Regions from separate parts of the Mesorhizobium sp. 131-2-1 genome, predicted to be linked through region 2. Evidence: predicted binding sites of a transcription regulator. Region 2 holds the regulator's gene; the other holds the start of a gene.
What was found. The regulator LexA, encoded in region 2, represses DNA repair genes until DNA is damaged. The targets are predictions, from matches to a motif close to TGTTCNNNNTGTGTTCNG.
Positions count from the first base shown of each region.

Region 1: a site for LexA is predicted at 2,007-2,024, ahead of recA (recombinase RecA). Genes of this name have one in related genera too.

Region 1 covers NZ_AP023247.1:3,944,030-3,948,051, forward strand. Annotated here, with positions in the region: gene alaS (alanine--tRNA ligase) at 1-489, opposite strand, end outside; gene recA (recombinase RecA) at 786-1,883, opposite strand; gene JG743_RS19115 (carbohydrate kinase family protein) at 2,166-3,110, shown strand; gene JG743_RS19120 (pseudouridine-5'-phosphate glycosidase) at 3,166-4,022, shown strand, end outside.
Region 2 covers NZ_AP023247.1:3,527,502-3,531,523, reverse strand. Annotated here, with positions in the region: gene moaC (cyclic pyranopterin monophosphate synthase MoaC) at 1-346, shown strand, start outside; gene JG743_RS17040 (molybdopterin molybdotransferase MoeA) at 346-1,551, shown strand; gene lexA (transcriptional repressor LexA) at 1,668-2,402, shown strand; gene JG743_RS17030 (ComEC/Rec2 family competence protein) at 2,396-4,022, opposite strand, start outside.

The sequences.
Region 1 (4,022 bases), 420 kb from region 2:
CATCGCCCAGAAATTATCCGAGGTCGGGATGCGGATGATGCGGTCGTCGGAGAAGCCGGCGATCTTCTTCCAGTGGCCGGCGGCCTCGTCGTCGGTGTGGTAGACGGTGACCAGCAGCTTGTCCTTCTTCAGCCCGAACTCCTTGGTGATCAGGTTCCAGGCAAGCTCGATGGCGCGCTCCTTGAAATAGTCGCCGAAGGAGAAATTGCCGAGCATCTCGAAGAAGGTCAGGTGACGCGCGGTGTAACCGACATTGTCGAGGTCGTTGTGCTTGCCGCCGGCGCGCACGCTCTTCTGGGCGGTCGTGGCGCGCGAATAGGGCCGCTTCTCCAGGCCGGTGAAGACGTTCTTGAACTGCACCATGCCGGCATTGGTGAACATCAGCGTCGGATCGTTGCGTGGCACCAGAGGGCTCGACGCGACGACCTCGTGACCCTCCTTGCGGAAGTAGTCGAGGAATGTCGACCGGATCTCGTTCACGCCACTCATGGATGCTTGCCTTTTCGAGAGAACCGCCGGGTGCGCCGACGGCAAAATGGACATGGCCTTTTAGCGATCACGCCGCAGCCTGTCCAGAAACACGGGAATGGAGGAAAGCCCGGCTTGCCGGCTCTTGCCGGCATCGCCCAAAACGCAAACCGCCGGCACAAGGCCGGCGGTTCGGGACGCAGTACTAAAGCACTCAATTACATAAGCATATGATAATAGGCTAAGATTGTGGCCGAACTCCGGCAATCGGAGCGGTTCAGCTTTACGGAAACGCGCCGAACCGCTCCAACTCTCTGTCACATGGCGCCGGCTTCGTCCTCGAAACCATCGTCGCCGCCTTCGGAACCGCCATTCTCGAGGAACTTCTCGGCGATCAGCCCCGCATTCTGCCTGAGCGCCATTTCGATCTCGCGCGCCGTGTCGGGATTGTCGCGCAGGAACAGCTTGGCGTTCTCGCGGCCCTGGCCGAGACGCTGCGAATTGTAGGAGAACCAGGCGCCGGACTTTTCGACCACGCCGGCCTTGACGCCGAGGTCGACCAGTTCGCCGGTCTTGGAGACGCCCTCGCCGTACATGATGTCGAACTCGACCACCTTGAAGGGCGGTGCCAGCTTGTTCTTGACCACCTTGACGCGGGTCTGGTTGCCGACGACCTCGTCGCGGTCCTTGACCGAGCCGATGCGACGGATGTCGAGGCGCACCGACGCGTAGAATTTTAGCGCGTTGCCGCCGGTCGTCGTCTCGGGCGAGCCGAACATGACGCCGATCTTCATGCGGATCTGGTTGATGAAGATGACCATGGTGTTGGAACGCGAGATCGAGGCGGTCAGCTTGCGCAGCGCCTGGCTCATCAGGCGGGCCTGCAGGCCCGGCAGCGCGTCGCCCATCTCGCCCTCGATTTCGGCGCGTGGCGTCAGTGCCGCGACCGAATCGACCACCAGCACGTCGATGGCGCCGGAACGCACCAGCGTGTCGCAGATCTCCAGCGCCTGCTCGCCGGTGTCGGGCTGCGAGATCAGGAGGTTTTCCAGATCGACGCCGAGCTTGCGGGCATAGACCGGATCGAGCGCATGCTCGGCATCGACGAAGGCGCAGATGCCGCCCTTCTTCTGGGCTTCCGCCACGGTGTGCAGCGCCAGCGTCGTCTTGCCCGAGCTTTCCGGCCCGTAGATCTCGACGATGCGGCCGCGCGGCAGGCCGCCGACGCCGAGCGCGATGTCGAGGCCGAGCGAGCCGGTCGGCACGGTTTCGATCTCGACCACCTGCTCGTTGGCGCCGAGCCGCATGATCGAGCCCTTGCCGAAAGCGCGCTCGATCTGCGACAGCGCCGCGTCCAGAGCCTTTGATTTGTCCACTGCCTTATCCTCTACAAGCCGCAAAGTATTCTGAGCCATGATACATCACCCCTTGGTCGTCAATGAAGGCCGGACAATCCGTGATCCCTGCCATTTTGTACCTTTTTTGTTCTCGTTTGGCAAGAGACATCAAGTTTTTGAAAAATAATCGATATATTGATTTGTTCTAATTATGTTCCACAATACCCAGCAGGGATGTGCCCCGGTCGCCTACGCAGAGTTCGATTGTCCGGCCGGCCCGAATCGCGGCGTTGATTGCGGGGCGGCGTGGAGGAACCTAGTGTGCGCGGCCGGACAATCAACAAAGGTTTCGATGCCGCCATGATGAAGTCCCCCAATATCCTCGCCGTAGGCGGCGCCCATATCGACCGCCGCGGCCAGGTGTCGGGCCCTTACGTGCCTGCCGCCTCGAACCCCGGCACCATGCGCGAGGATGTCGGCGGCGGCGTCTTCAACGCGCTGCGCAGCGTCGTGCGACGCGGCGTCTCGGGCTCGCTGCTTTCGGTGCGTGGCGGCGACGCGGCAGCCGAGACGGTGTCGTCGGCGATCGCCGGCGCCGGCATCGCTGACCTGTCGGCGGTGTTCCTCGACCGCACGACGCCGAGCTATACGGCGCTGATCGACCGCGACGGCGAGCTGATCGTCGGCTTTGCCGACATGGCGCTCTACGACCTCGCCTTCCCCAAGCAGATCCGCCGCGCCAAGGTGCGCGAGGCGATCGCGGCGGCCGATGCCATATTGTGCGATGCCAACCTGCCGTCGGCTGCGCTGGAGCGGCTGGCGGCGCTGGCCGCCGGCAAGCCAATCTTTGCCATCGCCATCTCGCCGGCCAAGGTGGTGCGGCTGATGCCGGTGCTGGGCAGCCTTGCCGTGCTGTTCATGAACCGGCGCGAGGCCGGCGCGCTGGCCGGGTTGAGCGGCGAGGCAGGCGAGCAGGATCTGGTCGACGGGCTGCGGCGCGCCGGACTGAAGAGCGGCGTGGTGACGGCGGGCGGGGCGCCCATGCTGGGCTTCGACGAGGACGGCCTGTTCTCCATCGCCCCGCCAGCCCCGCGCAGGATCGCCGACGTCACCGGCGCCGGCGATGCGCTGACCGGCGCGACGGTCGCAGCACTGCTCAAGGGCCTGCCGTTGCGCGCAGCGCTGCGCGAAGGCATCGCCGCCTCCATACTGGCCATCGAGAGCGCCGAGGCGGTACCGGTCTTCAGCGCCGCCAACTTCGCGCAAATGCTGGCTCTTGTGCCCGAGGCGCGGGAAGTGGCATGAGGGCGGCAAAACCCTATCGCCGGAGTGCCTCGCGCGATCCGGACCGGAGACAAAGATGACGCCCGAAACCGCCCGCCCCTTCATCGACATCCACCCGCCCGTGGCGGAGGCGCTCGCCGCCGGGCGGCCGGTGGTGGCGCTGGAAAGCACCATCATCACCCACGGCATGCCCTATCCCGACAATGGCGCCATGGCGGCCAATGTCGAGAAGATCATTTCGGACAATGGCGCGGTGCCGGCGACGATCGCGGTTGTCGCCGGCCGCATCAAGATCGGGCTCTCCGACGGCGAGCGCGAATCGCTGGCGATGACCGGCGACGCCATGAAGCTGTCGCGCGCCGATCTCGGCTTTGCGGTCGCGCAAGGCCGCACGGGCGGCACCACCGTCGCCGCGACGATGATCGCCGCGCATATGGCGGGGATAAAGGTGTTCGCCACCGGCGGCATTGGCGGCGTGCACAAGGGCGCGGAGAAGAGCTTCGACATCTCGGCCGACCTCGACGAGCTGGCGCGCACGCCGGTCATCGTGGTGTCGGCCGGCGCCAAGGCGATCCTCGACATCGAAAAGACGCTTGAGGTCTTGGAGACGCGTGGGGTGCCGGTCATCGGCCATGGCTGCGAGACGATGCCTGCCTTCTGGTCCAGGCACTCGCCGTTCCGCGCGCCGCTGACGCTGCATGCGCCGGAAGACATCGCGCATTTCTACCGCACGCGGCAGGCGCTTGGCCTCGGTGGCGGCGTCTTGGTCGCCAACCCGGTACCGGAGAACGAGGAGATCCCGGCCGCCGAGATGGACGGCTACATCCAGGCGGCGCAAAAGGCCGCGGAGGCGCTGAACGTCACCGGCAAGGCTGTGACGCCGTTCCTGCTGTCGAAAATCCTCGAGCTGACTGGCGGCCGCAGCCTCAAGAC
Region 2 (4,022 bases):
GAAGGGCGACGTGCTGGGCACGGCGCGCATTGCCGGCATCATGGCGGCGAAACGCGCGCATGAATTGATCCCGCTCTGCCACCCGCTGCTTCTCACCAAGGTTTCCGTTGAGATCGAACCGGACACGTCCTTGCCCGGCCTGAGGGTCACCGCGCTTGCTCGCGTCACCGGCAAGACCGGCGTCGAGATGGAAGCGCTGACGGCGGCCTCGGTCGCCTGCCTCACCATCTACGACATGGCCAAGGCCGCCGACCGCGCTATGGTGATCTCCGGCATCAGGCTGGTCGAGAAGACCGGCGGCAAGTCCGGCGACTACAAGTCGGCCGGACGCGCGGAAAGCGCCTGATGGCGCTGGTCCCGGTCGCCGAGGCGCTCGAGCGCCTGCTGGACGGAGCTGCACCGCAGGCCAGCGAAAGCGTGGCGCTGATCGACGCCACCGGTCGGGTTCTGGCCGAGCCCGTGGTGGCATTGCGCACGCAACCGCCCTTCAACGCCTCCGCCATGGACGGCTATGCAGCGCGCGCCGCCGATGTCGCATCGGTGCCGGCGCGGCTTTCGGTGATCGGCATGGCGCCGGCCGGCCGCGGCTTCGACGGCAGCGTCGGCGCGTCGCAAGCCGTGCGCATCTTCACCGGCGCGCCGGTACCCGAGGGCGCCGACACCATCGTCATCCAGGAGAATGTCAGGGACCTCGGCGGCGGCACGGTCGAGGTGACCGAGCCGACGGCGCAAGGCCGCAACATCCGCCGCGTCGGACTCGATTTCGCGCAAGGCGATGTGCTGCTCGAAAGGGGCCGCCTGCTTGATCCCGCGGCACTGTCGTTGGCGGCATCCGCCAATCATCCGCGTTTGAGCGTGGTGAAGCGGCCGCTGGTCGCCATCATCGCCACCGGCGACGAACTGCTGCCGCCCGGCAGCGAGCTCGGTCCCGACCAGATCATTTCATCCAACGCCTATGGCGTCGCCGCCGCCGCGCAATCGGTCGGCGCCCGCGCGCTCGATCTCGGCATCGCCGCCGACCGCAAGGAAGCGATCGCCGCGCTGGTCAGGCAGGCGGTCGAGCAGGAGGCCGACGTCATTGTCACGCTGGGCGGCGCCTCGGTCGGCGACCACGATCTGATCCACGACGTGCTGACCGGCGAAGGCATGACGCTCGATTTCTGGAAGATCGCCATGCGCCCGGGAAAGCCGCTGATGTTCGGCCGGCTGGGCCGCACGCGCTGCATCGGCCTGCCGGGCAATCCTGTCGCCAGCCTGGTCTGCTCGCAATTGTTCCTGAAGCCGCTGCTGGCGCGGCTCGGCGGCCGCGACTTCCGGCAGGACATGCGCGAGGCGCTGCTGGGCGCGGCGATGCAGGCCAATGATCTCAGGCAGGATTACGTGCGCGCCGTGGTCCGCGAAGAAGCCGGCTCACTGGTTGCCACCCCCTTCGGCATCCAGGACTCCTCGATGCTGCGCATGCTCGCCGACGCCAACGGCCTTGTCGTGCGGGAACCCTTTGCCCCAGCCGCTGCCGCAGGCGACGCTTGCCGCGTGCTGATGCTACGCTGAACAAAACGTCAACGCATTCATTAAACTTTAAACGGTTGCGGAACACAACTGGAACAGATAGTGTTTGTTCTGGGTTTGTTTTTCCGATTCTGGTTTCAGAACCCGTGGGGGCCGCCATGCTGACGCGCAAACAACATGAACTCCTGATGTTCATCCATGAACGTCTGAAGGAAAGCGGCATTCCGCCCTCATTCGACGAGATGAAGGAAGCGCTCGATCTCGCCTCCAAATCGGGCATCCACCGGCTGATCACGGCGCTGGAGGAGCGTGGCTTTATTCGCCGGCTGCCGAACCGGGCGCGTGCGCTGGAAGTGCTGCGCCTGCCCGATTCGATCGCGCCCGGCCTCAATGCGGCGAAGAAATTTTCACCGAGCGTCATCCAGGGAAGTCTCGGACAGGGCAATCTCGGCCGGCAGATCAAACCGGCGTCGCCATCGCGCACCCCAAGCAACGATGACGACGCGGTGTCGGCGGTGTCGATCCCGGTGATGGGCCGCATCGCCGCCGGTGTGCCGATCGACGCCATACAGCACCAGACGCATTCGATCTCGGTGCCGCCGGACATGATCTCGGGCGGCGAGCACTATGCGCTGGAGGTCAAGGGCGATTCGATGATCGAGGCCGGCATCTTCGACGGCGACACGGTCATCATCCGCAACGCCGACACCGCGAGCCCCGGTGAAATCGTTGTGGCGCTGGTAGACGAGGAGGAAGCAACGCTGAAGCGCTTCCGCCGCAAGGGCGCATCGATCGCGCTCGAAGCCGCCAACCCGGCCTATGAGACCCGCATTTTCGGGCCCGACAGGGTCAAGGTGCAAGGCAAGCTGGTCGGGCTGATCCGGCGCTACTGAGCGGGCTGCGGCTTGGTGCCCGGCTGCTCGGGCCTCTCGTAAGGCGGCAGGCCGCGCGCCTCGCGTGAGTAGCTGCGCTGTTCGTGCCAGGGCCGGTACGGCTTTTCGACGGCGTAGCGGATTGTTGCCTGTGCGGTTGCTGATTGTCGATCGAAGAAGACGGCGGCACTCCCCGAACGAGCGAGCTGGCGCTTGGTGACGACGAGGGCCAGCGAGTTCCAGCAGGGGCTGTAGGCGGTGGCGTCGTCGATGACGATGAGGTCAGCGAAGGCGCAGGCCGGCCGCGCCGTCTTGCGGTCATCGGCGAGCGCCACGATCGCGCCGGACGGATGCCGGGCAAGGCATAGCCCGCCCTTGCAATAGAACGGCGAGCCCGACGGCAGCTCGAGCGGATCGATGTCGAAGCGCGCGTCCCCTGTCTCGAAGGTCTCCGGCTCGACGATGGTCTCGGCCACCAGCGCACGTTTCCAATTGTCAGTGGTGAATTCGTTCGGCCGCGCCCTGTTGATGGCGAGCTCGCCGCCGCCGATCGGCATTGCCACCAGATGCGCGTCCTCCGAGATGAGCACGTCCGGCGTGCGGACGTTCGAGACCGTCAGCAGGCTGGCCAGAGCGAAGGGAACGGCCGCCAGTCGCAGCCAGGTGGTGGCCATGGTTGCGATAACCAGCGCAATCGTCACAAAAACCACGGATTGGATGGAGATCAGCCCGACCGCATCGATCGGCGAGCGTTCGGAAATCCACGCCGAGACGGCGATCATCGCCGTCAGTCCCTTGCCCATGACATAAAGGAACGGACCGTCGGCGCCGAAAGGCATCGCCAGCGCGCTAAGCACGGCGAAAGGCATTACGACCAGCGAGACGATCGGCATCACGGCCAGGTTGGCGACAAGGCTGAGCGGCGAAACGCGCTGGAAGTGCCAGATGGCGAAATGTGCCGTGGCGCCGCCGGCAATGATCGAGGTCATGGCAAGGCCGCCCATCCCCAGCACCAACTTTCGCGACGCGAAGCGAAGGAACGACCGCTTTGGCGGCGGCGCGGTGATCCTGTCGGCGCGATAGTCGGCCCAGCCGGCATAGGCGCCGACGAGCGCGGCCGTGGCGGCAAACGACATCTGGAAACTTGGGCCGACCACTTCGTGCGGCGACACCAGGATGACGGCGATCGCCGAGATCGCCAGGTTGCGCATGGTGAGCGCGGCCCGGTCGAACAGCACGGCAACCAGCATCACCGCCAGCATGATGAAACTGCGTTCGGCGGCGACCACGACGCCGGAGAAGACGAGATAGGCGGCGATCGAAGCGAGCGCCGCGGCAGCGGCATATTTCTTGACCGGTCGGCGCGAGGCAAAGTCGGGAAACAGCGCGAAGGCGCCCCGCAGCAAGAGCATGATGGTGCCGGCGACCAGCGCCATGTGCAGGCCGGAGATGGAGATGATGTGGTAGATGCCGGTGCGCCGCATCGCCTCGTTGATCTCGTCGGGAATTCCGGCGCGCACACCGACGATCAGGGCCGCCGCAATCTCGCCTTCGGGGCCGCCGACCTGACCGCGGATGTGGTCGGCGATGCTCTCCCGCGCCTTCTCGACCGCAAAAGCGAGGCGCGCCGAGAGCGGCGCG